DNA from 2 places in the Paenibacillus sp. sgz302148 genome. Region 1 is predicted to be linked to the other one. Evidence: riboswitches for the same ligand, from Rfam matches in the RefSeq annotation. Region 1 holds a riboswitch; the other holds the start of a gene.
The links. A riboswitch is a leader RNA that binds a small molecule or an ion and turns the genes downstream of it on or off. The one in region 1 is predicted to bind preQ1.

Region 1 (16,109 bases):
AGCAGCGGCAGGCGTACCAGGTTATTGAGGAAACGTACCGTTTTATAGGGAAACGTCGTTATTCCATCGACACGCCTCCAATCAGCGAAAAAGATGATATTGCGCATGTTCAGCGCCATATGCTGCAGTTCGGAAAACCTACGCTGTTTGCTGAACCAGTTGCAAACGTAACGCTGATGCAGTATCCGAATCGCGACCGCGAACTGCAAGGGTGTATCGTGCAGTTGAAACATTGGTTCGACAGCGGCGAATACGAGCCAAAAGACGTTGCAGTCGTCATGAGGCGTTCGAAAGAGTTCGTCGACCGTCTTCGGGATTACATGACGATGAATCCACTTACGTATGTGGATCGAACCAGCGGGCAGAAGAGAGAAGTGGAATTGGTTTCGAATCCGAGACTACTGCTGCTTACGCCTGTAGGACGGTTCATTCTCAACCTTTATCAAATTTGGCAGGACGATAAACTTTTTCTTCAAGCAGACTCTCTTGAGACGATATTGTCATCAGGATGGTTGGGCGCGGCCGTTCAGGACTCGACACCAGCGTTTCGCGCAATGAAATTCCAGTACTTCACGGCATGCCAGACCAGGGAAGACTGGATGGCTGTTTTGCGCCGGTTGGAGCGGAATTGCGAGGAAGAGACAGTGTTCCGACTTCCCGTGCAACTGGCGGACACGGAGACGATCCGCAAATGGACCGAAGTTGTCGCACTGCTAGATTCGGTATGCTCTCGTCTGTTCTGTCAAGGAGAGAGATCTGTTGCAAGACATATCCAGATATTGCAGGAAGAATTGAATAAAATGCTGCCGAACGACCTTCGCAAGGCGGAGCGGGAAGTGTTGGAGCTAATTCAGTCGGTATTTCGGGACTTGAGCGGGTATTTCTCGATTCCGCTCACGACGGAAGAGTTCGGTGACGCGATAAATGCTTTGACTCGGGTTCCGAACGAGAATGACGAAAGCGAAGAGGAAGTGGACGACGTTCAAGCAAACCCGGCTTTACTGCGTATCGTCACGCCGGAAACGATGGACGGCATGTCTTATAAAGCGGTTGTGTACGTCGGATGTGACAATGTGCATGTGCCGGTGCTTTATCCGGAACCGTGGCCATTCTATATCGATGGAAGGGAGAAACACTTAGCGACAGAGCGGTATATGTTTCTGACGGTCGTTCGTGCCTCAGAGGAAAGGCTGGTGCTCAGTTACGCGCAGAAGGACGGAGACCGCTCCTTCCAGCCCAGTTCATATATGCAGGAAGTTGAACTGTTGCTCGGTACGAAAAGAACAGTCCAAGGCATCTTGGACACGCTTGATTTAAGCCGGGCTCACGGCGGAGTGAAAGAAGTAAAAGTGCGGACCGCCAAACGAAAGTTTTATGACTTGAACGAATTGGCACATTACGGTCTATGTCCGCTCCGTTATAGGCTGGAACTTCTACACCCAGAGGCCAGGATGTATCGCAGCGAATGGCAGTTGGAGATATATGCTCAGGCCACCTGGCTAAACCGGATATACGGGCTGCTGGAATTGTCGGGAAGAACACCGCCGCAAACGAGCAGCGTGGAATTTTACCAACATATGCTCGGTCTCATGGAGACGTCTAAAGCTGATGTTCTCAATTTGTTTCCGGCTTTCAGCCCAATCACGTGGCACGCAATTGAACTGCAGGTCAAAGGTCAACTCGCATTTTTCAGCAAAGTGCGTTACCGGTATTTTCGTCATATCGTCAAAGGCGCTAGAGAGTCCTTCCGGGTGATGGTCGACGACGGACATGAAGAGCGAACGGTAAGAGTTAACATAGACGTTCCGTTTATGGTCAAAACCGCACTTTTCGATATTCCAGTTCTAGGGGATATTCAGACAGGAGAATGGCTCCTACCCGGTGAAAAGGAAAACGAGAATTTACCTGAAGCCGTTACGGAAGAGGTCGAGATTGACGGCGTCCGACTTTTCCGCAGCCAATATCAGGCCGTTTCGTGGTGGAGAAATTCAATAAACGCTTACTTCGCCGTGGAGAAAAAGCAGAAAGCGACCGACAACCGTTATACGAGCATGCTGGATAGGCATTTTGCGAGTATGCCGGAGCGAATCGGCCACTTCGTAAGGAGTATCGAGCAAAACAAATTTCCCAAACATGCCGGAGATCATTGCACGTCTTGTCCGGTTCGGTTGGAATGTTTGGGTATCACCGATCAACAGGGAGAGGTGTGACGGTATGAGAATTGAGCGCGGCGGGGTACGATTGTCACGCGAGCAAGCCGATATCGTTGACAGCGTTATGCAACCGGACTCGATCACGGTTGTTTCCGCAGGTGCAGGTTCTGGAAAAACACGTACCATGGTGGCGTCCGTCCTGCATCTGGTCAATGAGGAGAAAGTCAACATCGATGATTTCGCACTAATTACTTTTACAAATAAAGCAACCGATGAAATGCGGGAACGATTGGAGAGTGGGGTTCGTGAGCGGATTCGGGATGCGGAGCAAGCCGGCGACTGGGACCAGCGTGTTCGCTGGTTCGAACAGAAGGAGCGTATCGCCTCGACGTTTATAGGTACGATTCACCGCTTTTGTGCCATGCTGCTGCGCAATTTCGGATATACGGAACTTATCGCTCACGAATCCGAGATCTTGATGGCGCGCCATCATTTCTTGACTGCACTTAAAGTCACGATGAACGAAGCGTTGGACGACCCGCTGACTGCCGGGTTGTTTAACACGGAGCATGTCCTTTGGGCTCCCCACGTGATGGCTGAAAAGTTGGAGGGCTGGTATGAACATATCCGGAGGCGTGGACGTTCGATAACAGAAGTGGTTGCTGAAACATTGCGGCAAAATGAAAACGACGAAGACCAGGCTTACCGAAACGCCGTAGCATGCATGCTGGAAAAACTCGATCGGCATTATGGGAATCTGAAGCGCGAGAAAGGCGGCGTCGACACGAACGATCTGCTGCACAAATGTGCGGCGCTCGTCGAGCAATACAAGGATCAAATTGGCCCCTTGGTTGCATCGCGATTCCGTTATTTGTTTGTGGATGAATTCCAGGATACTGATGAACTTCAGATGAACATCATCCAGTCTTTGTCGCCCTGGCTTACACACGTGCTGGTGGTGGGCGACCGCAAACAGGCGATCTATGGGTTCCGCGGCGCCGATCATTCGGTTATACGCAAAATCTCGGAAAAGAACAATACAACTCCTCTTTCACTGAGCGCATCCCGTCGTCCGACTGAGCCTTTGCATTCGGTACAATCGGCTTTATTTGATGACATGGGGCGGCGATACGAGTTTTTGCAAGAAAAATTAACCAAAGCGGATGATGCGCATGTGCCGAATGATACTCTTGTCCCGTTCCATTATGAGCATATTGAGATTTACAAGGAGCGTGAACAACCCATTGCAGAGCGGACGATACATAAGATCCGAGAGTTTCTCGATCAACGGATCCATGACCGGCACCAGGGAATGCGCCCGGTAAAGTACCAAGACATTTGTGTTCTGTTCCGTTCCAATTACCAAATGCAAAGTTTTTACTCTCGGTTTCCATCCGATATTCCCGTCGTAACGGACACGGGTGGTGGCTTTTTTCGTAAACCGGAAATAGTGGCATGCTATCATATGCTACAGGCGATATTAAAGTATCCCGACGACGTGTCCCTCGATTTGGCGCTTGGTACCCCGTTCCTTCCGTTTATCACTCCAAGTTCAATATACCGGAGTGATGGGACAAATCTAGTTCTTAGGGATTGGTTCGAAGAGGAAGAGGATTGCTCGGAATGGTTAGAGGGAATTCGGAATGTACGCAAAAGGATGAAGGTTGATCTCGTACCACAGTTGCTGACCTATATGTACGAATTCACCAGGGCACGGGAATATTACGGGAAGCAGGGCAATTTACAGGCAGTGGCTAATCTGGAGAAGTTGGTGATGTGGTCCCGTGAATTGATGGATTCGGAAGCTCTGACGTTGCAACAGTTTTTCGATCGGTTCCAGTTGGCCTTGCTATCCGGAATGGAGATGGACGAAGCGGATACAGGAGACGAAGAAAGTAAGCCTAATGCGGTTCGATTCTCAACTGTTCATTCCGCCAAGGGTTTAGAGTACCCGATTGTTATCATTCCCGATATTGGTCGCAGATTGCTCAGTGACGACCAGATGCCTACCTTCTTCGAAATTCCCGGATGGGGACTCGATCTTGAACTGCCAGGAGGGCACGGTCGCTCCTCGAAATTTGATAATTGGACTGCTCAATATCGCCATAATTTACTCGAAGAAGAGGCTCGCACCTTTTATGTAGCCGTTACTCGCGCGGAACATGTCGTTTGTTTAATCGGGCATGGATCATACAAAGCGAACCCAATCGGAAGTGAGAACTGGTCGTGGAAAGATGAGGTATTGATGGCAAAGTCAACTCTACAAACACTTGGTAAGAAATTCGTATACTTTTCTTGAATATTAGGCAGATCCGATGGATCTGCCTAATAAAAATTCGCCTTACTTGCCCCTCATCGAACAATTTTCTGTTAATATCTGCCCCTATCCCCGCTTCTTCATCGTTTTCTCGACAAATAAAAACCCCTGTGAGTGCTTCTCAACAGGGGCTTGCCGATGCTTTCGGACAACTCTAAAATATCATAAAATTTGATATAAGGCAAGACATTTAAGTTATATACCATCCTCGCAAGAAAGTTAGATGCCGCAGGCATTATTTCTTAATGAGGGGGCGCAAGCAGATCACCTTTATGGAAAAAGCTTTGAGATGCAAGCTTAGCCAAACTGCGGTATAATGGTAAGATAATATACAAATCTGAAATCATCCGAGCGTAACAGCATGAATGGCTCCAGGAGAGGTTCTAGCGACACCCTCTATAAAAAACTAAGGGAACGATATCCTTAGGATATCGTTTTTTTCATGGTTCCTAAGAAGAGAGTTGTTCTTGAATCTCTATGCTCCGCTCGCGCCGGGTGCCGATATACAAGAGAGGGGATAATAGGATGAAGAAGGAAAAAGCCATCGTCGTTTTTAGCGGCGGTCAAGATAGCACCACCTGCCTGTTCTGGGCGTTGGAGCGCTTCAACGTAGTAGAGGTGGTTACGTTCAATTACGGCCAGCGTCACAAGTTAGAGCTCGAATGTGCGGCCAGTATTGCCAAGGAGCAGAACATTAAGCATCATGTGCTCGATATGTCACTACTGGGCCAGTTGGCTCCGAACGCGTTAACGAGGGATGAGATTGCCATTGAAGAGAAGGAAGGGCAACTGCCGACGACATTTGTGGACGGGCGTAACTTGCTATTTATATCCTTTGCTGCTGTTCTAGCGAAGCAGGTCGGCGCAAAACATATTGTAACCGGGGTATGCGAGACAGATTTCAGCGGCTATCCGGATTGCAGGGATATATTCATTAAGTCTTTGAATGTGACGTTGAATTTATCAATGGATTATCAGTTCGTTATCGATACGCCATTGATGTGGCTCACGAAGGCAGATACCTGGGAACTGGCCGATAAACTTGGGGCATTTGATTATGTGCGGAATAAATCACTTACTTGCTATAATGGTGTAATCGCCGACGGCTGCGGCGAGTGTCCGGCATGCCGCTTGCGAGCGAACGGATTGCAGGAGTATATGTCCAGGAAAAGTGGGGCGCAGTAATAATGATCCATCAAACCTATCCTACCGTTGCACACAACTTTCGGTTCGAATTGAACAAGGATTTCCAGTTCGCGGCAGCTCACTATATCCCGAGCGAAAGCGCTGGAAAATGCAGCCGAGTACATGGTCATACGTATTATGCCAACGTGACGATTGTCGGTGATGAACTGGATGGATCCGGCTTCTTGGTAAATTTTTCAACGATAAAGAAATTGATTAGTGACCGTTTCGACCATTCCTTGCTGAACGATCATAATGACTTTTTTAGTGATGAGAACGAAGCGCGTTTCCCGACGACTGAGGTTGTCGCCAGAACAATGTGCGAAATTATCCAAGCCTATTTGGATAAAACGCCGAATAAGCCGATATGTGCGCAAATTTTCTTGCGGGAGACGCCGACAAGCTACGTGGTGTACCGCCCGTTATCGGGAGGTAAACGATGAGAACAGCACGTATACCAGTGATGGAAGTATTCGGCCCGACAGTTCAAGGTGAGGGCATGGTCATCGGTCAAAAAACCATGTTCGTACGCACAGCAGGTTGCGATTACTCATGCTCCTGGTGTGATTCCGCCTTTACATGGGACGGGACCGGGAAGCAGGACATTCGTATGCTCACCGCCGAGGATATTGCAGCCGAGCTCTTGAGGCTTGGAGGGGAAGCCTTCTCCCATGTTACGATTTCGGGGGGCAATCCTGCACTAATCGGAGGTATGCACGAACTGATCGATCTGCTCCATGACAAGGGTATGAAGGTAGCCTTAGAGACACAGGGCAGCCGCTGGCAGGACTGGTTTCTGTCCATCGACGAGTTGACACTATCGCCGAAGCCACCAAGCTCGGGCATGAGCATGAACTGGGATGTGTTGGACAGCATCGTGGAGAAACTGACCGAAGCGGGGCGGAGCTTCAGCTTGAAAGTTGTCGTGTTCGATGAACTGGATTTGCAGTATGCAGGGAAGGTGCATCGGAAATACCCGGCGTGCGTGCTTTATGTACAAATAGGGAATGATAACCTAACAGAAAGTGACCCTACGGTATTGTTGAAACACCTTGTGAAGCGGTATGAATGGTTGGTTGACGCCGTAATGGAATCTACGGAGTTGAATGCCGTTCGAGTGCTTCCGCAGCTCCATACGTGGATCTGGGGGAATAAACGCGGGGTGTGATCGGAGAAAGAGATATTCGTGGTAGCATGAATGATACAGAGAGAATACTTACCAATAAAAAGATCATTATTCTTTTTTGATCCGATCCGGAATGTTCTAGTATCAAGATACTTTGATCGAAAGGGTCATGACCCTTTTTATAGCCAGACCGCACCTCTACTCAAGATTTTTTCGAACGATGCCAAATAACTTTAACATGTTCATGAATACGGTACATGTAAAGTAAAGTTTTTCGCTGGTCAGGAATAAATTATTCCATTATTGACCAATTCCCAAAAAGCTCCCGTTCACCCGGGAGCTTTCTTTTCTACATATAAAGCCTCGCCACATGAACCGAAGTGATTGTCTTCGCAATCTCCTCAACCAAACAATGACGTTGTCTCACAAAATCTCCCACAGGTACATTTCATTCGTGAAAAACCAGCCGCGTACTACGATATCATGATTTAATTCGGATCGCACCAGCCGTTTTGTTGGGCGTAGGCGACTTGCATCATGTCCCGCTCGGCTTGCTTGTTTGTTAATGATGTCTTCAGCTTTTGCCCAAAACCCCATTTACAAAACATTTTAACCCGGATAACAAAGCTCGAACATTTCGGATGTACATTGGAGATGTGAGAACGATCCCATCTGAGATCGATCCCACATTCAAGAGGAAAGGATACGATCGACGATGCTGATCGATAAGATGCAAACCTTATCGCCGCTCGATACGAGTACGCATATTAGCAGCAAGTTCGAGCTCTTGCGGCCGAAGTCCAAGCTGCACATTGAATTTTCGTATTCCCCGAAGCTGCTTGAGGACGGGGAGCTCACGAGGGAGTATGTGGCGGCCTGCATCGACCGTTACTTCGAACCTGAGCAAAGAACTGCGGCGCGGCGACATTTGGAGCGCGAGACGAAGCTTTCGAATTTATTGACCTTATCCGTGGATGCGCCGGACGGCTACCGAGGTGCATGCCATCGGCACGACCAGAACCAACTGCTATTCCTATCCGCAGAGGAAGCTTCACCAGGCCTGATGAAAGGGCCAATCGGAGCGGGTGAATGGACCGTTACGGTCAGCGTTCATTCCGTCGTGACGGAAAGCTGCACATACCGGCTCCGGGTGTGGGCGGACGAGGAGGATGCCGAATGAAATGGCTGGCTTGCGAGCTTCACACCCATACGATCCATAGTGACGGCAAACAAACGCTGCTCGAGCTTGCTGCGGCAGCGAAGCGGCTCGGCTTCGAATGTATCGCTTTGACCGACCATAACACGATGTCGGGCTTGCAGAGGAAAGAGGACATCGAGAGGGAAACGGGGATCGCCATACTTCCGGGGATGGAGTGGACGACCTTTTACGGACATATGGTCACCGTCGGCTTGGACGCGTTCGTCGATTGGCGGAAAGCGGAGCCGGATGCGATTCATGCCAATGTTACGGAGGTGCACAAACAAGGAGGCGTCGCCGGTTTGGCTCATCCGTTCCGGATCGGTACGCCCATCTGTACGGGATGCTTCTGGGAATTCAACATCCGCGACTGGAACGATTTCGATTATATCGAGGTGTGGTCGACGACCTTCGCGCCGGTGAAGCAGGATAACCTGCGGGCCTTCGCGTTATGGACGCATCTTCTGAACGATGGCGTGCGCATCGCGGCAACCTCCGGGCGAGATTGGCATCGTCAAGAGGAGACGGAGGACCCCTTGTCCGTCACCTATCTTGGGCTGAAGGAAGAGGATGCTTCCATACAGGAAGCGGCGGTGAACGCCTTGAGAGAGGGCCGGGTTGCCGTCACGATCGGCCCGCTCGTCACGATGAAGGTGCTCGGCGAAGCGAGCGGAGCAACTTACGAGCTTGGTGCCGCGGTTCCTGCAGGCCATCCCGATGACAATGAGCGCTATACTGCTCATGTGAACGTCTCGTTTTCCGCCCGGAAAGGATTGTGGCAGCTTCCAGACCAGTCATTCCGGCTCGTTGTTAACAGCAGCGAAGGATGCCTTGCCGAGTTGCACCTTGGAGCGGAGGACAAGCACTACGAAATCGGGCTTAGTTCAAGCGAGAAGCGCCCGGTTTGGATCAGAGCCGAGCTTTGGGGCATCGTACGCGGCGTACGCACGTTGATCGCTTTTACGAACGCCATTTATTTTGACCGGGAGGTAGCCATATGAATGAATTCCCGCTTATTACCGCGCATACGGGCTGCATGGGAACGCCCGATAATTCCATGGCGTCCGGACGCGCCGCGTTGGCGCTTGGCGTCGATATTATCGAAGACGATATACGGTCGACCCAAGACGGAATACTCGTCCTTAGCCATGACGACGAAATCCGAACGGCGAGCGGAGAGACGGCAAGCCTCTCCGGCATGACTTATCAGGAGCTGCGAGAGATTGCCGAAACGCCGGTTGTCGCTCTGGAGGAACTGTTGGCGCTTGTGAAAGGCTCCGATACGATGATCAATCTGGATATGAAAACGGACGATGCGCTCGAGCCGGTTTCCCGGCTGATTCAACGGACCGATATAGCGGATCGCGTATTTATGACCGGCTGCTTTTATGAGCGTGCACTCAAGGCGAAGAGCGTTGTGCCAGGAATGCGGAAGCTGCTCAACGTGAATGTTCAGCATTTTCGAACGATGGCGTACGAGGAAGCGGTGAGGGAGTCGTGCAAAGAAGCGCTCGATGCCGGGTGCTTCGGCCTGAATGTGCCGTACCAAGTTTTAAACGGCAGAATGATGGAAATCGCCGAAGACGCCGGGCTACCCGTGTATGTCTGGACTATCGATGAAGCGGAGGAAATGAGGCGCTGCGCGGAGCTTGGCGTACGTTCGATTACGACGCGGGCCGTCGATATGCTTCAGGTCGTGAAGGCAAATTGGAAATAGGGAGTTCAGTCGGTAAATGGGATATAACATCAACGAGATCGCGGCTCTGGCCGGCGTGTCCAGATCGACCGCATCACGCGTCATATCCGGGAACGGGTATGCAAGCCCCGAAGTTCGGGAGCGCGTCATGAAGATTATAGAACAATTGCAATACAAGCCTAGCGCCGTAGCGCGGGCAATGGTGTCGCAGCGAACCCATAACATCGGCGTCATCGTCTTTCGCGAGACGCTGCCGATCGTCTCTCATCCGCTGTACAGCAAGCTGATCGACGCCGTCCTCATGCAAGCCGAAGCGAAAGGCTACTCGATATTTCTAAAGACGGACCGCGAAATGTCGCTCCGTTCGACCGATTATTTGCTCGAGCAGCGGGTGGACGGTCTCATTCTGATCAGCCGCTTGCGCAAAAACGTCATCGATTACGTGAAAAAGTTTAACGTGCCGTACCTGATGGTCAACGGATCGACGGACGATCCGGAGGTCATTCATCTCGTCAGCGACGACGAGGAGGGAGGGGCGAAGGCGGCTTCCCATCTGTACGGGCTGGGCCACCGGCATTTTCTCGTGATCGCGGGACCTCAGGAGCATCGCAGCCATAACCTTCGCTTGGAAGGGTTCAAACGCGGTTTGGAGCAGCTTGGAGGAGCCGAGACGCTGGATATCGTCTCATCCCGGGATTCGACGTTCGAGCAGGGATACGCGCTGATGAAGGAGCATATCGACTGGTTTTCCGGAGAAAGAATCGGCGCTTTGGTGGCCACGAACGACATGCTGGCGCTTGGGGCGATGAAGGCGCTGCTGGAGCATGCGATTGCCGTTCCGGGACAAGCCTCCGTCTTGGGCTTCGACAATATCGATTACGCGGCGATGTACACGCCGGGGCTGACGTCGGTGCAAATCGATACGGCGAGCATGGGCAGGGACGCGGTCGATTTGCTCGATAGGCTGATCCGCAAGGAACAGGATGTGCCTAAGCTGAACATATACCCGAGCGAGCTGATCGTGAGGCAGTCTACGTATCGATCAACCTAAAACGGCTCGCCGTTGATGACGAAAGGAGAAACGAATCGTAATGTGGTATTTCCGTGCGGTCGGCATTCGCAGAATCGTCGAGTTTGTTTTATTGACCGTATTTGCCGTTTTTTTCGCCGGGCCGTTGCTGAATCTTGCCGTTCTGGCGTTTAGCGGCCAGTGGTCTTATCCCGATGCTTTGCCGCACCAATGGTCGCTGAAATGGTGGAGCTTCGTCCTGAGCAAAGAGGATATCGCCTCGTCCATCGGCCTGTCTTTTGTCATTGCCGCTTGCGTGACCGCCTTGTCGATCGTGCTTTGCATACCCGCGGCATACGCTTTTGCCCGAATCCGGTTTCCGTTCAAAAAAGTGTTCCTGTTTTCGTTTCTACTGACGCACGCTTTTCCCAAGATGGGGCTGTACGTCGCCATTGCCGTTCTGTTCTACCGGCTCGGTCTGATGAACACGCTGCTCGGCGTCGTGCTGATCCATATGATCAACGTTCTGATGTTCATGACCTGGATCCCGACGGCGGCTTTCCGCAACGTGCACGCCGCGCAGGAAGAATCCGCGAGAGACGTCGGCGCTTCACCGTTCCGCGTCTTCCGCAGCATTACGCTGCCGATGGCGATGCCAGGAATTCTCGTCGCCTCTGTCTTCACGTTCCTTAATTCGCTGGACGAGGCGCAAGGTACGTTCCTTGTCGGCATACCGGATTTCAAAACGATGCCGGTCGTCATGTATTCGATCGTTTCGGATTTTCCCGCCAGCGCGGGGGCCGTATTCTCGATTATTTTGACGCTGCCGACCCTGATTCTGCTTCTTGCGGCGCAGCGATTGGTGAGCGCGGATGTGCTCGCGAGCGGATTTCAAGTCAAGTAAACCGAATAAACCCGATCGGAGGTTAAAACAGAAGCATGCAACTTTCCATACGCAATCTTTCCAAACGATACAAAACGGGCGAAGGCGTAACCGGGATCAACCTGGATGTCGCCAAAGGCGAGCTTGTGACGCTGCTCGGCCCTTCGGGCTGCGGCAAAACGACGGTGCTGCGAAGCATCGGCGGATTTCTGGAACCGGACTCCGGAGATATCTTGATCGAAGGACAAAGCGTCGTAAAGCTTCCCCCGGAGAAACGGCCGACTTCGATGGTGTTTCAAAGCTACAATTTATGGCCGCATATGTCCGTCTATGACAATCTGGCATTCGGCCTTCACATACGCAAGATGCCCAAAGCGGAAATACGCGAGGCGGTAGCCGGCGCGCTTCGCTTGGTGAGGCTGCCCGGGGCGGAGAAGAAGCTTCCGACCCAGCTTTCGGGAGGACAGCAGCAGCGCGTTGCGCTTGCGCGGTCGCTCCTACTGAAGCCGGCGGTGCTGCTGCTCGACGAGCCGTTCTCCGCGCTCGACGCGAAGCTGAGGCATGAGATGCGGGAGGAGTTGCGAGAAATTCAGTCGCAGACAGGGCTAACGATGGTTTTCGTCACCCATGACCAGGAAGAAGCGCTTGCGCTGTCCGACCGGATCGTCGTCATGAACCACGGTCATATCGAGCAGGTCGGCAACCCGCGGTATATTTACGACGAGCCGGAAACGCTGTATGTGGCCGAATTTATCGGCAAAATGAATTTTATGGAGGGGGTGGCCGGGCAAAACGTCATTCGGGCGGGACAAGCCGATTTCCCGAATCCCAGAGGATTAACCGGCAAAGTCATGGTCGCGGCAAGACCCGAGGACGTATTGATCTTTTCCGAGCAGAAGAGCGGGAAAGGGCTGCAAGGAGTCATTAAGCACATGATGGTGCTTGGGCATTATGCGGAAGTTTCGATCGAACTGGAGGATGCCTTCACCGTCCGCAGCTTCCAACCGAAGGAAGCGGTCCGCGAATTGTCCGTCGGACAGCAAGTACGAGTCGACTATTCCAAAACGTTAGCTTATCCATGCGCTTGATCAAAAAAGAGATATTCGGGAGGAAGAGAACCATGAAAAAAATGATGACAATTGCTTGTGCAGTAACCGTTTCGTTGATGGCGTTGGCAGGTTGCGGGGCCAAAAGCGAAAACAAAACATCCGATTCGCCGGCCGCCACCGCCGCCACGGAACAGGTCTCATTCAGCTTCTATTTCTCCGGCTCGCAGAACGTCAAAGATTTGTGGGATACGCTAATCCCGATGTTCAAGAAGGAAAATCCGACGATCGACGTGCAGGCGGTTTACCTGCCTTCCGGCACGGGCGCGCAGCCGACGTACGACCGTATTCTGGCGGCGAAGCAAGCTGGGAAAGGCTCCGGCGACATCGATTTGTATGAGGATGGCATAAACGTCGTTAGCCAAGGCGGCAAAGACGACGTATGGGAGTCGCTTTCGACCGACGCGATCAAAAACTTGGCGAATGTCGACGCGAAGACGATGCAGGATGTGAACCAACTGGCGATTCCTTACCGTGCCTCCGCGGTCGTGCTTGCTTACAACAGCGAGAAGGTGGCCAACCCGCCGAAGACGCTGGACGAGCTGCTGGAGTGGATTCGCAATAACCCAGGCAAGTTCGCTTATAACGATCCGTCCACAGGGGGATCGGGTAGCTCGTTCGTGACGACGGTGCTGTACAACGGTTTGCCGGAAGAAGCGATCCATAACAGCGACCCGTCGATCATGGCCGAGTGGGACAAAGGCTTTAAAGTGCTGAAGGATCTGGGGAACTACGTGTACGGCAAAGGTATCTATCCGAAGAAAAATCAAGGCACGCTCGATTTGCTCCAAAACGGCGAGGTCGACATGATCCCGGCTTGGTCCGACATGGCACTTCAGCAATTAAACGAAAAGCTGCTGCCGGAAAGCGTGAAGCTGCAGCAAATTACGCCGGGCTTCAACGGCGGGCCGACTTACCTGATGGTGAACAAGCTGTCCGAGAAGAAAGAAGCGGTCTATCAATTCCTGAACTTCGTTCTTTCGCCTGAAGCGCAAGAGGTTATTGTTAACAAAATGAACGGATTCCCGGGCATCGAGCTTTCGCACATGTCCAAAGACGTTCAAGATAAGTTCAGCGGGGTAGCGGAAGGCTTCCGTGCGTTCAACCTTGGCGATCTGGGCAATGAAATCAACAAACGCTGGCAAAGCGATGTCGCTGCCCAATGAGTAAAAATGCGAAACAAGCGATATGGGGGCTGACGCTTGTCGGCCCCGCCTTCTTGCTTTTGCTCGTCATCGTTGTGTTGCCCATCGTACAGTCTTTTATCGCAAGCTTGCACAACAGTTCGGGCGGTTACGATTTCAGCCGATACCAAGCGCTGTTCACGGACACCGGGATGCGGGCGAACATCGTGTATACGCTCCAAATCACAATCATCTCCTGCGCAGTTGTCTTGGTAGTCAGCTATGCGTTGGCGCTGTATCTGCGATTCAGCTCGGGCTGGATCGCCAGATGGATCCGCAAAACCTACATGATTCCGATGTTCATTCCGGGCGTCATCGCGACTTACGGCCTTATGAATTTGCTCGGCAACCACGGCTGGCTGGCGCGTCTGCTGCTTCCGTTTGGGCTGGAGCTGCCCAGAATTATTTTTGATGCGAAAGGGCTTATTATTGCGAACCTGTGGTTCAACATTCCGTTCGCGACGATGCTGCTCAGCTCCGCGATCGCGGGCATTCCGAACTCGGTGATCGAAAGCGCCAAGGACGTCGGGGCAGGCCGGTTCAGCATCTTCTTCCGGTTTATTTTTCCCTTGTCTTACAAAACGTTTCTAGTCGCGTTTACGTTCGTGTTCATGGGCGTCATCGGATCGTTCACCGCGCCGTTCCTCATGGGCCAGAATTCGCCGCAAATGCTTGGCGTGGCGATGCAGCAAGTGTTCGGCGTGTTCGGCGAGCGCGAGCAAGCCTCCGCGATTGCGTTTTTTACGTTTTTGCTTTGCTCGGTGCCGGGTTATTTCTATATCCGCTCGATGGCGAAGGAAGAATCGGCCCGTATGTAGGGCTCCAGAGTAACCTTACTCTTCACCAGCTCTAACGCGATCTAAGTCCGGGCATCAAGTTAGATTAACTCGGTGCCCGGACTTCTTTTTACGCCTAATGAGAGCCTGTATATTCGTCGCTCTCCAATTTCGTCAGCTTCTCGCGGCCCATGAAGAAAGAGAAGACCAGCGCAAGTAGGGATGGAATAATCGCCCATGCGAAGGTATGCGAGATGGAGGACGAGAGCGCTGTCGTAATCTTCTCGAGCACCTGCTGCGGAATGGCTTCCCTCGTTTCCGACGATAGAATGGCGCTCGGATCGCTGAGATTGATGCCTGCTGGAATCTGGCTTTGACCGCCGCCCCCCGAGAACAATGCCGTCGGCTTGTTGTTCATGGTATGGCTTTGAATAATCCCGAATACCGTGATTCCAATCGTCATCCCTAGCGAACGCAGGAAGTTCAGAGTGGCGCTGGCTGCGCCACGTTCCCTAGGCGTGAATGAGAAGATCGCGGCATTGCTCAGAACGGAGAAGGTCGTCCCGATACCCAGACCAATCAGAATCATGAAGATGATAATCATGAATTTAGGTGATTCAATGCCAAGCGTTGTAAGCAAAATATTGCCGATCGCAAGCAAAGCAAGAGTTGGCACCATAAGCAAACGGAACGTCGTCTTGGTAATCAGGAAGCCGCTAATGGTTGACGACACGACGGACCCCAGCATCATCGGCAGGAGCACGAGACCGGAGTTCGTCGCTTTTCCTCCCAGAACGCCCTGGACGAAGATCGGGATGTAGACCGATGCCGTGATGAATGCTGCGCCGCTGAATATGGAAATGACGTTGCTGGTCCAGTATAGACGTTTGCGAAACATGCCGAACGATATGATGGGCTCTTGAACGGTTCGTTCGATGAAGATAAATGCAACCAGAAGCGCGGCAAATCCGGCAAACAAGCTGATAATTAAGCCGGAATCCCAAGCATACTGTTTGCCTCCGAGCTCGAGCGCGAACATGAGGCATACCACGCTGCCGACGAACGCAGCCGCTCCACCCCAGTCGATTCGCTGCTTTGTATGCTGAACGGACTCTTTATAGAAGAAAGCGATCATGATAAAGGCAATCAGACCCAGCGGCAGGTTAATGTAGAAAATCCATTCCCACTTGATATAGTCGGTAATGTAAGCACCAAGTAATGGTCCGAAAATACTCGATATGCCGAACACAGCTCCGAATAATCCGCCTAGTTTGCCGCGGCTTTCAGCCGGAACGGCATCAAACATGATCGTAAAAGCAATTGGAATTAGCGCTCCCCCGCCGATTCCTTGAATAGCGCGATAAATGCTCAACTCTACGATGGAATGCGCCGTACCGCACAGGATGGAACCCAACATGAACATCAAAAGCCCGAAAATATAAAACCGCTTGCGCCCATACATATCGGACAGCTTGC
Region 2 (16,109 bases), 110 kb from region 1:
GATTATTCAAACGAATGGCAGCCCGATCGAATATTACGAATGGCAAACGGAAAATCGTAATAACCTGCCGTTTCAGGGAAACGTAACCGTGGTCAACGAAGAAATCCCGACGGGGTGGGGGACGGCGGTTACTATCCCATGGGAAACGTACTATCAGTATGTGCCGCTGAATGGAGAAGACTGGGGTTTCATGATGATCCGTTGGGCACCCTCCAACTTTTCCCCGACATGGGGCGGTCATGTACATCAGATCGGACGGTTTAACGTGCTCGACTTTCAGGCGCCGACGGTAGAGCAGCGCACGGCCATTCAGAAGAACATCATCCATAAGGCATGGCAGAAGTTTAATCTGGCGGCTGCGCAATTAAACGCCACGTGGCTGAATGGCGATTCGGACGATGCCTACTTCTTCAACCAACGTATTCAGCCATTGATCGCCAGCGGTCAGGCAAGCGGGAGCCAGATTCCGAATCTGGACAGCTTGAGCGCGGCGGAAATCGCAGCTTTGTACACGCACGTCGGAGAATGGTTCGGATTGCCATATGATGCGGAGGATGCGCGAAATTCCTATTTGAACGATAAGTTCTTTTCGAACGAGTCGCCGGGCGCGATCAATCCCCCTTCGGGGTTCACCGCAAAAGGGGCGCCGAGCGGCGTGGATTTAACATGGGCAGCAAGCACGAGCCCCAATGTCGTTGGTTACAACATTTATGCAGACGGCTCGAAAATAAACACGGAGCCTGTCAGCGGCACTGCTTTTCATGCGAATGGACTCTCATTCGGCACAACGTACAACTTTCAGGTTGAGGCGGTAAGCGGGAGCGGCGGCGTCTCCGACAAAATTTCGGCGACGGGCACGCCTTCGCATTATTTGATCGAGCTCGACCGTTGGGGGATCCATAGCGACGGCACAGACGCTTTAAATACGGTGAACGGTTTGAATCAAGCCATTCAATGGGCGCACGGCCAAGGGATAACGGCGGTTTATTTGCCCGTGGGCACTTATTTGATTCCAGTGGCCGGCGAAGTTCATATTTTAAGCAATCTATTGTTTGAGATGGCGCCGAATGCCATTGTGAAGAAGGAAACAAACGGCAAAGAGTCTTATCGCGTCTTTTATGTCGGCTACGGGGACGATCAAGTGACCATCAAGGGAGGGCAGGTTGTCGGTGACCGGGATACCCATGATTATTCGAAGAAAGACACTCCGTATTCTTCCGGCACGCATGAAAACGGGCATGGCATTTTCATTGAAAGCGCCAAAAATACCGTTGTCGACAGAGTAAAAGCGTATAATTTCACCGGAGACGCTGTTGTCGTTGGCACGCAAGCCGTAATGGGAAGCGCCGTGAATGCCGGAAACTTCGAATCCGGAGCATTGGACGCGAATGGACAGAAGACGCCCGATGCCTCCAAAATTCGGACCAATAAAACATTCCCGCTGACGAATGCCCGTTTTCAAGCGGAACGTTGGTTTGAATTATCGAACTGGCGCAATGCGATAGTCCCGATTCATGTGTTTTTCTATGATAGCGCTATGAACTTTATTTCCAGCGCCGATGCCAATATTCGCGAACGCGTTTCGATTCCGAACGGAGCCACGCAGATGCGCCTCACGGTCGATCAAGCTTCAGCCGACGGAATATACGGCGAGTATTGGAATCGCGCACCTTCGACAAACACGATCATTCGCAATTCGGAGCTGGCTTCAAACCGGCGCCAGGGAGTTACGGTTAGCGGCGCAACGAACATGCTGATCGAGAACAATATCATTCATGACACGAATGGAATTGCGTCGATGTCCGGAGTTAACGTGACAGCTGCCAACGGGGCGAAGAATGAAGACGTGACGATCCGTGGAAACACGTTTTATGGAAACGTCCGGAACGATGTCTTGTTGTATGACGGCTACGGTGCATTAATTGAAAACAACCAATTCAACTCCATAGGGGCGTACGGGGTATTGGAGGGCGAAGCGTTCGCAGGCGGCGCAACCGTGCAAAACAATACGTTTGAACAAACGAACATCAAGGCGAGCAAAGACATCCAATTCGTTAACAATACGATGTCGGGAGGGGCGGCAACCTTCACGGGCAATCAGATTATCGTTGACGGCTTGAATGCGACAGACACCCGCATCAGCGTAACCAACAATGTGTACGGCGGGATCCAGCTTGCAAATGTAAACCTGAACATTACAAGTTCCGATCGGGACACAGGTCTGAGCATTTGGGGGGATGCCGGAACTAGCTTTAAGAACGTCACGATATCTGGCAGTCCTTCCCTTCGTTCCATAGGGGGCGGTGGTGCGGCATATCATGAATTCGACAACCTGCGGGTTGTCGGCTACAACCCGGTTCAAGGCATCAATCTGCTGGACGGCAATTATACCAACAGTTATTTCGAAGCCGGGGAGGGCGGCAAAGCTTGTGTTCTGTTAAAAACGGGCGGCAAATACGTCTTTGACCATGCGACTTTTGCAGGAAATACAAGCGGCGGCGGCGGGCTATGCGGGGAAAGTCCCAATCTCGACCTGACCGTCACGAATTCGAATTTTGCGATGAAAGGTCCCGGCTCGGCCATATCCATTCGTCAAGACAAAAAAGTGCTAATCGATGGCAACACGATTACGGCAACTGGGGCATCGGCCGCCGTTCCGATCGTTTATATCGGCTACTACTGGGACCGGATGAATCCGGCGAAAGTCGCAGACACAACGATCCGTAACAACCAGGTTACATCGGATATAGCGGGAATTACGGGGATTTCGACGGAGTACGCCGGCGTAGGCGCCGAACCGTTCACGATCACGAACAACACGTTAAATCATGCTGTCATGAAGCTCAAATCCAATGATATTTCAAGCGGCAATGTAATCAATCCATAAGTAAGCCGTTTTCCCGGCTCGGCATGTTCAGCCCCCAAACGTGCTCCGTATGAAGGAGTTCGTCTGCGAGGCTACATGTCATGGATTTTTTTGGTACTCCGTTCTCATGCGGAATTGTGCAATTATGGTATAATTTGATGGTTCGTCGCAATGATTCGCCGTAATTATCGAATGATCAAGTCCAAACAGATGAATGAGGATTTCCTATGCAGATGCTGAAACAAAGAATATTATACATGTTTCTGACCGGTACCGTCGCTGTCGTCATCGGGGGCTGCCAATCCGGGGCCGGAGAAAAACCTGTAATGCCGCAGGAGGAGGTAGCCTCGAGCACGGCGGCAGAGGGAACGGGCCAACCGGATTTGATCGATTCGGGAACGGGAGCGACTCAACCGGAATCGAAGGGAGTTGAATCGAAGGAGCCGGAGCCGGAGCCGGAGCCGGCAAAAACAGAGCCGTCTACATCCGCAACGCCGTCCTCGACTCCGCAAATCCCGACGGAATCGCCGGGCACCGAACAAAAGGCGCCTTCCGATTCTAAGGGGACGAACGCCTCGATTGCAATCGTCGAAGGTGTATACAAGGTTGCGGGCGATAGCCCGCTTTGGTTCGGGGAAGCCATCGTCACGAAGAAGAAGAAAGGCCTTTACCGGTTGGAGGTGAATATCATGACCGGGCTATCGCATCATATCGGCTCGATCGAGTCGGATTTCACCGTTCAGGGAGGCGTCGTCAAGCTGACCGACGAGCAGTATAAAGCCGTGACCGTTACCGTCGAGGATAATCGCCTTGAGATCGACTACCCTGAGTCGGAATCTTTTGGCGGGGCTAATGCCGAGCCTAAAGGCTATTTTTATTTGTTCCGGTCTGCCGCGGAGGATACTCCGTTTCAAAAGAAGCTGTACAATGCCGTTCAATTGGAAGAAACGTACCGCGAAGGCTTTACCGATATGCTGACGATCTATTCGGAGGAGGGCAAGCAGCTGCTTCTGCTGCAGTCGCACAGCACAATCCATCGCGACGTTATCGTTTCGGAATATCTCGTTCAATATGACGAGCGGAAGAAGTCGTTCTTGAACATAGGGGAGATTGGGCCTGGTGGGGAACGCACCAAGCTGAGCAAAGCGTTGAAGAGGCTTGGTTATGGCGATGACACCATATACGAAGCGACGCGCAAGGCGGAATTCGACCGGTACCAGGAAGTTTTGATGGAGCGGTTCGACGAGAACATGACGAACATGGATGCGCCGCTGACGGACGAGGAAGCTTTTTATGTCGCGATGGGCATCGATGGCAAGACTCGTGCCGAGAACAATACCCGCGACGAGCATAATATCGGCTCGATTTTTATCCAAGAGTTGGATTCGTCAAACGATAAAACCGTGACGATTCACATCTACGAGCTGGTTCGCAATAGCGATGACGACGAACATACGGCGACTGGCGCATGGCTTGAAGTGGATCGGGCGACGGGCAAGGTGACGGATATGCTGGATGACCTGTGAGCGGGAAGCAAGAGCGTCAATTAATAATAACGCCACACGATATAAGGAAGGTGATTGAAATTGGGTATGCTTTACGAAATCATTCATCGCGCTTTACATCAAAGCACGAACCAGAACAGCGACTGTGCGGCGGATGAGGCGGCGGAGAAGCTCATGCAGATCAGCCATCACGTAGCGGATCGGAAGCTGATGGAGTTTTATATGCAGGAAACGGACATTCGTTCGAAGACGGGGGTCTTAAGCGGAAAACGATAATATGGAGCTTAAGTAACAACATGCCGCACGGAAGGGACAACATGGTCCCCTCCGCGTGGTTTTTTGCGTTCCGACTGGCATTTACGGCAAACGGTAAAAAGCAAGCGGCTCCCCGCTGCGGAATGGCCGGCTCAGGTGCGCTAGCTGCTGCAGCGTATCCTCGTCAAGCGTTAAGGAGGCGCTGGGCAAATTGTCGGCCAGCTGCGCGACGCTTGTCGCGCCAACGATTACGGAAGACACCGCCGGCTGCCGAATGAGCCAAGCAAGCGAAAGGACGCCGGCCGAACAGCCGAGCTGATCGGCGAGCGCGCTCACGCCTTGACCCAGGGCGATCGTGCGATCGTTGATAAACTTGGCGAAATTCGGCTCTTTCTCGATTCGCGAACCGGCCGGAACGCTGCCCGGCGTGTTGTATTTGCCGGTCAATATGCCCCCGGCCAGCGGAAAATACGGGATGATGCCGACGCCTTGATCCAAGCACATCGGGACAAACTCTTGCTCCGGCGTCCGGTCCGCCAAGGAGTAGCTGATTTGCGTGGAAACGTAACGGTTCAGCCCCTTAAGCTCGCTTATGCCAATCGCCTTCATCAGCTCCCATGCGGCATAGTTCGAGGCGCCGATATAGCGCACTTTGCCCGATCGTACCATGTCGTCCAAAGCGCGAAGCGTTTCCTCCAGAGGCGTGTTCGGATCGAACGTATGGATTTGGTACAGGTCGACGTAATCGGTTTTGAGCCGCTTCAAGCTGCCTTCCAGCTCCAGCATGAGATGATAACGGGACGAGCCCCGTTCATTGATCCCCGGACCTTTCACCAAGCCGGCCTTCGTCGCCAATACGACATTGTGACGTTTTCCCGTCAATGCGTCGCCAATGATGCTCTCCGATTGGGAGCGGGTATAAATGTTGGCCGTATCGATAAAATTAATCCCCTGCTCGAGTGCAAAATGGATGATATCGGCCGAAGTTTGCGCGTCGGCGCGTCCGCCGAACGAATTCGTGCCCAAACCGAGCGCGGACACATGCAGCCCGCTGCCTCCAAGACGATGGTATTTCATCGTGAGCTTCCCCTCGCTTTGCTGCTGGAATAAGTACATACTTCGAGTGTATTGAATCGAAGGGCAAATGTCTAATCGAAATAGCCGCGCGTTGACGTGTGTGATGCTTTTTTATGGATAGAAGCTCTACTAGTAGTTCACGAATGTTTGATGGAATTTTCCATCGTAAAACTGCTCCTCATATCTATCATTTGTATATTCCGAAATGACATTACGCCAGAAAACTTGTGCCGGCATATTCTTTTCAATTTGGGTCACTTCCCACGATCCTCTATACATATCGAATATTTTTTTAGCAATATTTTTACCGTACCCATTTCGTCTATATCTCTTCGCAATAAAAAACTCTGCAATCTTGTTTATTTCCTTTCCATTCTTCTCTACTCTTTTAACCAGGACAAAACCTATTATTGTATCGTTTAATTTGACGATGAATGAAGAGTGATTGACTTGATCATCCCAGTATGGATCTAACGAATAAAATCCGAAATTCCCGTTTTCCGATAATTCAATGTCCAAGTACTCGCTAAAATCATACACATAGTATTCAATAAGATGTTCCAGTACTTGTCTTTCTTCAACCGGAACTTTATGCAGGTTGATATCCAGTAGAAACTCCCCCTTTTTTAATCCTAATTATATATTTGGAACCTTTTGACATGAAAGTGCGAGTTTCATTGAAGTCATATTCCCCATGGAAGCTTCATATATTCATTTTGAATTGTAATATTATGGTAATATCCATTGCTGCCCTTCTCCATCGGGACTATAATAATAGCGAAAATATGTAGCCGGAAGAAATGGACGGACATCCATTCGGCGTCAGGCAGAGGAGGCCGATCATGCGCGGGATATTGCCCTTTTTGAAACCGTACCGCCTTGCTATGGGCGTAGCCTTGTTTCTAATGCTCGTGGAGTTGGTCGTCGAGCTGCTCCAGCCGTTGTTCATGTCGAAGATGATTGACGACGGCATCTTGAAGGGAGATATCTCCGTCGTCCTGTTGTGGGGCGGTGTCATGGCCTTGTTCACGATCGTTTCATTCGCTTCGGGATTGATTAACTCGTTTTATGCAGCCCACGCGAGCCAAAGTTTCGGTGCGGATATCCGGGAAAAGCTGTACGGCAAAATACAATCGCTTACATTCGCGGCATTCAGCCGTTTTGCGACCTCATCTTTGATTACGCGATTGACGAACGATGTCACGCAAATTCAGAATACGTTGTTTATGGGCTTGCGTATCGCCATGCGCGCTCCGCTGCTCGTCATCGGCGGCGTGACGATGGCATTCGTCGTTCATGCCAAGCTTGCGTTTATCGTAGCGGTTATGATCCCGGTTGTTGTTCTGTTTCTGCTGCAAGTGATGAAGCTAACGGGCAAGCTGTTCCGCTCGGTTCAGGAGAAGCTCGATGGCGTGAACGGCGTCATGCAGGAAAATTTGTCGAGGATGCGGCTGATCAAAGCGTTTCTTCGGCGGAAGCACGAGGTGCAGCGGTTCACCCGGGCGAGCGGCGAGCTGATGGATCGGACCGTATCCGCGCTCCGCATCGTTGAATCGTCCATGCCGGTAGTCCTGCTCATTATGAACGTGAGCGTAATCGTCGTTTTATGGTACGGCAGACATCAGATCGACAGCGGCGGTGCCAGTGTCGGAGCCGTCGTCGCCGTCGTCAACTACGCGGTGCGCATTACGGCTGCGCTATCGATCGTGTCGATGATCATCATGGCTTTTGCCCGGGCCAAGGCTTCCGCCGCCCGCATCTCCGAAGTGCTGGAAACCGAGGACGTAACCGGAGTTGCCTTGCAGTCGAAGATCGGTGCGGTAAGCGGAAATAGGGGAGAGGGCGATGTTGAATTTGAGCGCGTTTCGTTCCGTTACCCGGGCAGCCGGGCTGAGGTGCTGGATGGCGTCAGCTTCCGGGCAAGAGGCGGGGAACGAATTGCGATCATGGGCGCGACGGGATCGGGCAAATCAACCCTGTTCCAGCTGCTGCTGCGGCTTTACGATATCGAGCAAGGAGCGATCCGAGTCGACGGCGTCGATATTCGCGACGTGAGCCCGGGCGAAGTGCGTCAAGCTATCGGGTATGTGCCGCAGGAGGCGATGCTGTTCAGCGGAACCGTAAGGGAGAATATCGCCTGGGGCAACGAATACGCGTCGGAGGACGAAATCGTCGAAGCGGCCAAGCGGGCGCAAATCCACGATACGATCGCGAAGCTGCCGCAAGGGTACGATACGGTTATCGGGCAGCGCGGCGTCAATTTGTCCGGCGGACAGAAACAGCGGTTATCCATTGCCCGCGCACTTGTTCGCAAGCCGGCGGTGCTGCTGCTCGACGACAGCACGAGCGCGCTTGACGTCAAGACCGAGGCGAAGCTTCTTCAAGAGCTGAAGGCGTTATCCTGCACGACGCTGATGATCACGCAAAAAATAAGCACGGCAACGGGCGCGGACCGTATCGTGCTGCTGGAGGACGGCGCCGTTCTTGCTGCGGGAAGCCATGACGAGCTCGTGCGTCACTCCTCCTTATATCAGCGCATATACCGTTCGCAGGTCGGAGAGGAGGGCGCTGAGGATGCTCAAGGAATTAAGCAAACCTTTTCAATATCCTAGAGGAAAGCAGCAGCCAAAAGGGAAACAAGCTATGGGCCAAACCGCTCCCCAAGCAGGGGACACGGCCAAGGGCAAACGGGGAGCCAAAGATTGGCGCGGCACGTTACAACGGATCTGGGCTTACCTTGCCGCAAGCAAAGGCAAGCTGGCAGCGGTTCTATGCATGGTGGTGGCAAGCTCGCTGCTGGCACTGCTAGGTCCGTTCCTGATCGGCCGCGCCATCGACGACTACATCGTAGACCGAAGCCACGACGGCCTGCTGCAGCTTCTCATCGGACTGGCCGGCGTATACGCCTTTTATTCGCTATCGCTCTGGCTGCAGAACGTATGGATGATTGGCATCGCGCAAAACACGGTATACCGGATGCGGACCGAGCTGTTCCGGCATTTGCACAAGCTGCCGATTTCGTTTTTCGACAAGCGCCGCCATGGCGAGCTGATGAGCCGCGTGACGAACGATATCGATAACGTGAGCTCTACGCTGAACAGCTCGTTCATTCAGGTGATCTCCAGCGTGCTGACCCTGCTCGGAACTTTGTCCGTCATGATTTGGCTGAGCCCGCAGCTCACCCTGCTGACCTTGATCGTCGTGCCGTTATTAATTTACGGCTTGCGCTGGATCACTTCTCGGACCGGCCGGTTATTCAAGGAGCAGCAGCGGAATTTGGGCGATATGAACGGATTTATCGAGGAAACGATGTCCGGGCAAATGATCGTCAAAAGCTTTTCGCTGGAAACCAAATTGATGGCCGAATTCCGCGGCAAAAACGAGCGGCTGAAGGTATCCGCCTTCTGGGCGCAAACATTCACGGGCTTCATTCCGAAGCTGATGAACGCATTGAACAACTTAAGCTTCGTGATCGTGGCGGGCATCGGAGGCGTGTTTGCGCTGAACGGCGCGATTACGATCGGAACGATCGTTATTTTCGCCGAATATTCGCGGCAGTTCACAAGACCGCTGAGCGACCTCGCGAACCAGTTCAACACCGTGCTGTCGGCGGTGGCCGGCGCGGAGCGGGTGTTCGAGCTACTGGACGAGGAAGAGGAGCGCAACGATGAACGAACGGCGGTATCGCTGGAACGTGTGGAAGGGCATGTACAATTCTCGGATGTTTGCTTCTCTTACGAGCAGGATGGCGAGACGATCGCCGATTTGAGCTTTGAAGCGAAGCCGGGGGAAACGATCGCTTTGGTCGGTCCGACCGGAGCGGGCAAAACGACGGTGATCAACCTGCTCTCGCGGTTTTACGACGCAGATAGCGGCGTGATCCGCATCGACGGCCACGACGTCAAGACGATCCGGCGCGAAAGCCTTCGCGCGCATATGGCCTTTGTGCTGCAGGATTCGTTCTTGTTCCGGGGAACGATTCGGGACAACATTCGTTACGGGCGGCTGGACGCAACCGACGAAGAGATCGCGGAAGCGGCGAAGGAAGCCAACGCCCATTCGTTTATTATGAAGCTGCCGGACGGCTACGACACGATGCTGAAGCACGAAGGCGCAGGCATCAGCCAAGGCCAGAAGCAGTTGATCTCGATCGCGAGGGCCATTGTGGCGAATCCTGCCGTTCTCATACTGGATGAGGCGACGAGCAGCATCGATACGATTACGGAGCTTCAAATCCAGGAAGCGTTGCAGCGTCTGATGCGTGGGCGAACTAGCTTCATTATAGCTCATCGCTTGAATACGGTTAGGAATGCCGACCGCATTATCGTTCTGAAGGAAGGAAGACTTCTCGAGCAAGGATCCCATGAAGAGCTGCTTCGTGAACATGGTTTTTACCATGAGCTTTTCACCCAGACGATGAAATGATTCAATTCCGTGGGTGATATTTGGAAGGATTATCCGTCGCCTTGTAGAATCCAATAAGTCGGAGGTGCTGCGGATGCCCATTCAATATCCATTGCGGGAAGAACCCGGCAAAACGATGTTTGTATTCGAGAAGCAAGGCAAGGTATACGGCCATATCGTCAAAAATCGGACGGATAAAGCGCCGGCCAAGTTTTTGTTCGAAACGCCGAAGTTCGATTCGATCGAGCAGCTCAAGGCGGAGTATCCCGAGGCGGAATAACCAGATTATGCATCTTTCACATCCCCGGGTTTCTATGCTATAGTACGGATAACTAAAGAAGAAATCCGGAACCGGCGAGCCTCCCGCTTGCCGTTTTCGGGAGAGGTTCGCGAACTCCCTCTATAAAAAACTAAGGAAAACGATATCGCGCAAGGTATCGTTTTCTTCCTTTAGGGTTTCTTTATAGCACGTTCCAAGAATCTCTTCTTCTCAAGTTCAACGATGAGAAAAAGAGGAGATTGACGATGAAACAAAACAAAGCGATCGTCGTATTCAGCGGCGGTCAAGACAGCACGACCTGCCTGTTCTGGGCGCGGGAACGATTCCAAGAAGTCGAAGCCATTACGTTTAATTACGGACAGCGCCACAAGATCGAGTTGGAATGCGCCGCAAGCATTGCCAAGGAATTAGGGATCAGACATCATGTGCTGGACATGTCCTTATTGAATCAGTTGGCTCCCAACGCGCTTACGCGGGATGATATCGCGATTGAGGAGGAGCCGGGAAAGCTTCCTACTACCTTCGTCGACGGCCGGAATTTGCTGTTCTTGTCATTCGCTGCCGTCTTGGCGAAGCAGATCGGGGCCCGGCATATCGTCACGGGCGTATGCGAAACGGATTTTAGCGGTTATCCGGACTGCCGGGACGTGTTCATCAAATCGCTGAACGTGACGTTGAATTTATCGATGGATTACCCTTTCGTTATTGAAACTCCGTTAATGTGGATCGATAAATCGGAAACCTGGGCGCTGGCGGATCGTCTTGGCGCTTTCGAATTTGTGCGCCATAAAACCGTCACCTGCTACAACGGAAGCATTGCCGACGGCTGCGGGGAATGTCCTGCTTGCCGGCTTCGCCGCAAAGGCTTGGACGAGTATCTGGCAACGCGAGGCGAGGTGGACAAGCGATGATTCAACAAATTTATCCTTCGATCCAGCATTCTTTCAAGTATGAATTGAACAAGGACATTCACTTCGCGGCGGCTCATTATATCCCAAGCGAAGATGCCGGCAAATGCCGTCAGATGCATGGACATACGTATTTCGCCAATATCACCATTGCCGGAAATGAACTGGATGCGTCGGGGTTCCTCGTTAATTTTGCGACGATCAAGCAGCTGATTCACGACCGTTTTGATCATACGCTTTTGAATGACGATATCGCCTGCTTCGACGACGGGGATTCCCGCCGATTTCCGACAACCGAGATCGTCGCGAGAACAATGGCCGACCTCATTCAGCGCCACTTGGACGATACGGCCAATCGGCCTGTTTGCCTGCAAGTTTTTTTGAGGGAAACGCCAACCAGCTATGTCGTATACCGTCCGAAAGCGGGGGATCGGCATGGAGAATAACCGCATTCCCGTTCTCGAAATATTTGGTCCCACCATCCAGGGAGAAGGCATGGTGATCGGGCAAAAAACGATGTTCGTCCGCACGGCCGGCTGTGATTATGCCTGCACTTGGTGCGACTCCAGCTTTACTTGGGACGGATCGGCGAAGCATGAAATCCAGTGGATGACGGCAGATGAGGTTGTGAATGAACTGCGCCGCTTGGGAGGAGCGGCTTTCGGCCATGTTACGATTTCCGGGGGCAATCCCGCTTTACTCAAGCAGGTCGGGGACTTGGTCGATGTACTGCATGAGCAGGGGATCGGCGTTGCGCTGGAAACGCAAGGAAGCCGGTGGCAGGATTGGTTTTTGGACATCGACGACTTAACGCTTTCGCCGAAGCCTCCAAGCTCTACGATGGAGACCGATTGGCAGAAGCTTGACGATATCGTGGATCGGCTCTTGAACCAGAAGCGGAACTTCAGCTTGAAGGTCGTTGTTTTTGACGAGGGAGATTTAGAATACGCGGTAAATGTGCATCTCCGTTATCCTAAGGTACCTATGTATCTGCAGGCGGGTAACGACGATGTCGCGGAAGCGGACTGCGATGTGCTGCGGAACCGCCTTATCACGCGTTACGAATGGCTGATCGCAAAGGTCATGGCATCCGAGCAATTGAAGCAGGTCAGGGTACTGCCGCAGCTTCATACGTGGGTTTGGGGGAACAAACGCTGCGTATGACCGGGAGATAGAACTAGGAAGTCCATACGACGCTAACATAAAGAAGCTTCAGGTCAGTCGAAATATTTTCGGCAGCCTGAAGCTTTTTATATTAATGCGATTGCAGCTTACGTTTTGCAATGAGGCCTTTCTTCACTTCAAGCTCTCGCGCGCGGCGCGGCAGAAACGTTCCAGCGCTTCCTCCACGATTGCCCGCGGACAAGCCAAATTGATTCGCAGGTAGCCTTCGCTGCCGAATACCGACCCTTCGCTGAACGCGACTTTTGCTTGCTGGAACATGAGCTCCTTCAAGCCTTTCACGTCTTTGCCGAGTCCGCGGCAGTCAACCCATAACAGGTATGTGCCTTCCGGCCGCATCGGCTTCACTTCCGGCAAATGCTCCGCCAAATACGAGATGGCGTAGTCGACGTTGCCTTGAATATAAACGAGCAGTTCGTCCAGCCAGCCTTCGCTTTCGTTGTAGGCGGCGATTACGGCATCCGGGAAGAAATAGTGCATCATATGCAGGCTGAGCGCTTTGATCCGGGAGTCGAGCTTGCGTTTCAGCTCCGGATTCGGCGTTACGACATAGGATGCTTGCAGGCCCGGAAGGTTGAACGTTTTCGTCGGTGCGAGGCAAGTAAGCGTCCGGTTCGCATGGTCTTCCGACAACGACGCGAACGGATAGTGCGTATGACCCGGCAGCGCAAGGTCGCAGTGAATTTCGTCGGATACGACGATGACGTCGTATTTGCGGCACAGCTCGCCGAGGCGAAGCAGCTCTTCTTTCTCCCATACGCGTCCGCCCGGGTTGTGCGGGCTGCACAGCAGCATCAGCTTCGCTCCGCCGCGCATCCATTCTTCCAGGTTGTCATAGTCCATCTCGAATCGCCCGTTGCGTTCGATAAGCGGGCTTTTGGCCACCTCGCGCCCGTTCAACTTAATGACATCGTAGAATGGGTAATATACAGGCGATTGCAAGATGACTTTGCTCCCCGGCTCGCTGAATTGCTCAACGGCCAAGCTTAACGCAGGCACGATGCCCGGCGTATCGGACAGCCAATTCGGATCGATCACCCAGTTGTGGCGTTTCCGAAACCACTTGACGATCGCATCCACGAAATCTTCCGTCCGGATCGTATACCCGTACGTGCTTTGCGAGGCCCGTTTCATAATCGCTTCGCGAACGGCGGGCGGGCTTTCGAAATCCATGTCGGCAACCCATAGCGGAAGAATGTCCTTCTCCCCGAACAGCTTCTCCGACTGGTCCCATTTATACGAGCGCGTATTGCGCCTGTCGATCGAGCGGTCAAAATCATAACGTTTCGTGCTCATATGATCCATTCCTCCGTCCTCAATTTACGTCAGCTAGTCGCGACTTTCATCTCCTAGTTTACCTCAGAGCGGAGGGCAGGTCTACTGCTTGGGGGAACGCATTTTCATCCAGCGACAGCCGCTCAATTTTCTTGACCGCGAACCGCGCGCTCCTTGATTATCGGCTTAGGCTTTACGCCGGATTTGCTGCCTCCGAGCTTATTCGCCCCCACGACGCCCGCAATAATCAGCACAGAGCCGACGACATGATAACCCGTAATGCTTTCGCCGAGGAACAAAGCCCCCGCCAGCATGGAAACAATGGTCGACAGGTTGGAGAATACGCTCATTTTCGAAGCTTCCATCTTGGACAGTATATAGTTGCTCGTCAATGCGGTGACGAGAGACGACGCGATGCCTAGGAACAGAATCGCAACAAGAAAAGTGCCGCTTGCGAGCGGGACGAAGAAACGGTCCATTGTATTCAACGATGCGTGTTCGGCAAGAGATACGACCAGAAAAGTGACAAATCCGAGACCGAGCATGAAATAGCTGATTTCAGGCGGACTGAACTGCTTCGACAGCGAGCGGGCAAGCACGCCGTAGCTTGCGAAAGCGACGCAGGTCAAGAACAGCAGCGAAATGCCGAGCATATTCGACAGGTCCAGGCGTCCCCCTTTCATGACGAAAATAAACACCACGCCGAACACCGAAAGGAAAATCGATAGCTTCTGCAAAAGTGTGGTCGTTTCCTTCAAAAATAACGCGGCGAACAGCATCGTGACGACAGGCGTAAATGCATACAGAATGCCGCCTTCGGCAGAGGAGGCGTGCTGCAGTCCGAACGCCTGCAGCGTGAAGAAAGCGAGCGGATACGTCAGCGACAGCAGCATCAGTTTATGCAGCGGCTTGCCGCGATAGCGGAGCTTCACCCAGCCGAATGCTACGGGAATCGACATGACCAGAAACGATGCGGCGAAGCGAAAGGTCAAGGTGTCGAGCGGCGAGCCGTGCTCCAGCGCCGTCTTCGCGAACAGAAACGAAAAGCCGATAATGACGGCATTCAGTACGGCAAGCAAATAAGCAAGCTTTAGTCCGTTGTTGGTGTTGGTACTCATAAGACAACATCCTTTCCTTAAAGCAAATTTCGGGAGTTGTGCCGGCGAACGACGTTCTCCATTAGGATCAATGTAAGGCAGTACGGAACTGCTAACAATAACGAAAATCGAGTACTGTATCGATACAGTTGAGAGAAGCACGCAACGAAAGTGCCCTTTTATGGTATATAATAAAACTACCACTTAACGAATCAGGAGAACGCTATGAAAACAAATGCCGCCCGCATGCTGGATGCCGCCCGCGTGGCCTACCGGCTCATGCAATATGAAATCGATGAAGACAATTTTAATGCCGCAACCGCCGCGGATAAGCTCGGTTTGCCCGCAGCGTCGGTGTTCAAGACATTGGTCCTCAAGGGCGATCGCACAGGTCCACTCGTCGTATGCCTGCCCGGCGATCTGGAGCTGAACCTGAAAAGCGCCGCCGCCGTTAGCGGCAACAAGAGCGTAGCGATGGTTCCGGTAAGCGAAATCTTGGCGTTGACGGGTTATGTTCGCGGAGGCGTATCACCGCTTGGGATGAAGAAGAAGTTTCCGACTTTCATCCACCTGACGGCGCTTGAATTGGACGAAGTGGGCATTAGCGGAGGCAAATGGGGGCTGGAAATCGTATTAAGCGGCACCGATCTGATCGCCGTCACGCAAGCGAAAACAGCCGACCTCGGCATGCCTAAGCCATGAGAAAATACGACCTGATCCTGACGGACATGGAGCGCCGGATGAACGAGGGGGCCTACCGCCCCGGGCAGAAGCTGCCTTCGGTCCGCTCCGCCGCAGCGTCGTACGGATGCAGCGTCAGCACGATATCCCGCGCTTATTCGGAATTGGAACGGCGCCATCTCATTTATTCCATCCCGCAAAGCGGATACTACGTTGTGGGGAAACCGGAGCGGCCGCTGGACCAGGAGCATGCGAAGATTGACTTCACATCGGCGTCGCCGGATTTGCACGCTTTTCCTTATATTGATTTCCAGCATTGCTTGAACAAGGCGATCGATATATACAAATACGAGCTGTTCACATACGGTGACGCGCTGGGGCTCGAATCGCTGCGGCATACCCTTGTGTCTCACCTCGCGAATGACCAGGTTTTTGCAAAGGTTGATCAAATCATCATAACATCCAGCGTCCAGCAGGCTTTAACGATTTTGGCCAAAATGCCGTTTCCGAACGGCAAGCAAACGATCCTCGTCGAACAGCCGACCTATGATCTATATTTGCGATTTTTGGAAGAGGAAG

Region 2: linked by a shared signal. The riboswitch ahead of queC (7-cyano-7-deazaguanine synthase QueC) and the one ahead of queC (7-cyano-7-deazaguanine synthase QueC) in region 1 are both predicted to bind preQ1.

What each region holds. Positions count from the first base shown of each region.
Region 1 is NZ_JBVYOJ010000008.1:124,932-141,040, forward strand. Features, by position in the region: gene AC0LWM_RS13710 (PD-(D/E)XK nuclease family protein) at 1-2,210, shown strand, start outside; gene AC0LWM_RS13715 (UvrD-helicase domain-containing protein) at 2,215-4,452, shown strand; PreQ1 riboswitch class I at 4,842-4,886, shown strand; gene queC (7-cyano-7-deazaguanine synthase QueC) at 4,996-5,655, shown strand; gene queD (6-carboxytetrahydropterin synthase QueD) at 5,658-6,098, shown strand; gene queE (7-carboxy-7-deazaguanine synthase QueE) at 6,095-6,823, shown strand; gene AC0LWM_RS13735 (hypothetical protein) at 7,497-7,961, shown strand; gene AC0LWM_RS13740 (CehA/McbA family metallohydrolase) at 7,958-8,980, shown strand; gene AC0LWM_RS13745 (glycerophosphodiester phosphodiesterase) at 8,977-9,696, shown strand; gene AC0LWM_RS13750 (LacI family DNA-binding transcriptional regulator) at 9,713-10,726, shown strand; gene AC0LWM_RS13755 (ABC transporter permease) at 10,767-11,588, shown strand; gene AC0LWM_RS13760 (ABC transporter ATP-binding protein) at 11,624-12,655, shown strand; gene AC0LWM_RS13765 (extracellular solute-binding protein) at 12,688-13,839, shown strand; gene AC0LWM_RS13770 (ABC transporter permease) at 13,836-14,675, shown strand; gene AC0LWM_RS13775 (MDR family MFS transporter) at 14,770-16,109, opposite strand, start outside.
Region 2 is NZ_JBVYOJ010000008.1:235,515-251,623, forward strand. Features, by position in the region: gene AC0LWM_RS14160 (right-handed parallel beta-helix repeat-containing protein) at 1-2,887, shown strand, start outside; gene AC0LWM_RS14165 (hypothetical protein) at 3,094-4,392, shown strand; gene AC0LWM_RS14170 (hypothetical protein) at 4,453-4,647, shown strand; gene AC0LWM_RS14175 (aldo/keto reductase) at 4,729-5,703, opposite strand; gene AC0LWM_RS14180 (GNAT family N-acetyltransferase) at 5,833-6,222, opposite strand; gene AC0LWM_RS14185 (ABC transporter ATP-binding protein) at 6,546-8,315, shown strand; gene AC0LWM_RS14190 (ABC transporter ATP-binding protein) at 8,278-10,128, shown strand; gene AC0LWM_RS14195 (hypothetical protein) at 10,202-10,387, shown strand; PreQ1 riboswitch class I at 10,484-10,527, shown strand; gene queC (7-cyano-7-deazaguanine synthase QueC) at 10,633-11,298, shown strand; gene AC0LWM_RS14205 (6-pyruvoyl trahydropterin synthase family protein) at 11,295-11,741, shown strand; gene queE (7-carboxy-7-deazaguanine synthase QueE) at 11,731-12,459, shown strand; gene AC0LWM_RS14215 (MalY/PatB family protein) at 12,592-13,773, opposite strand; gene AC0LWM_RS14220 (DMT family transporter) at 13,896-14,870, opposite strand; gene ybaK (Cys-tRNA(Pro) deacylase) at 15,075-15,551, shown strand; gene AC0LWM_RS14230 (aminotransferase-like domain-containing protein) at 15,548-16,109, shown strand, end outside.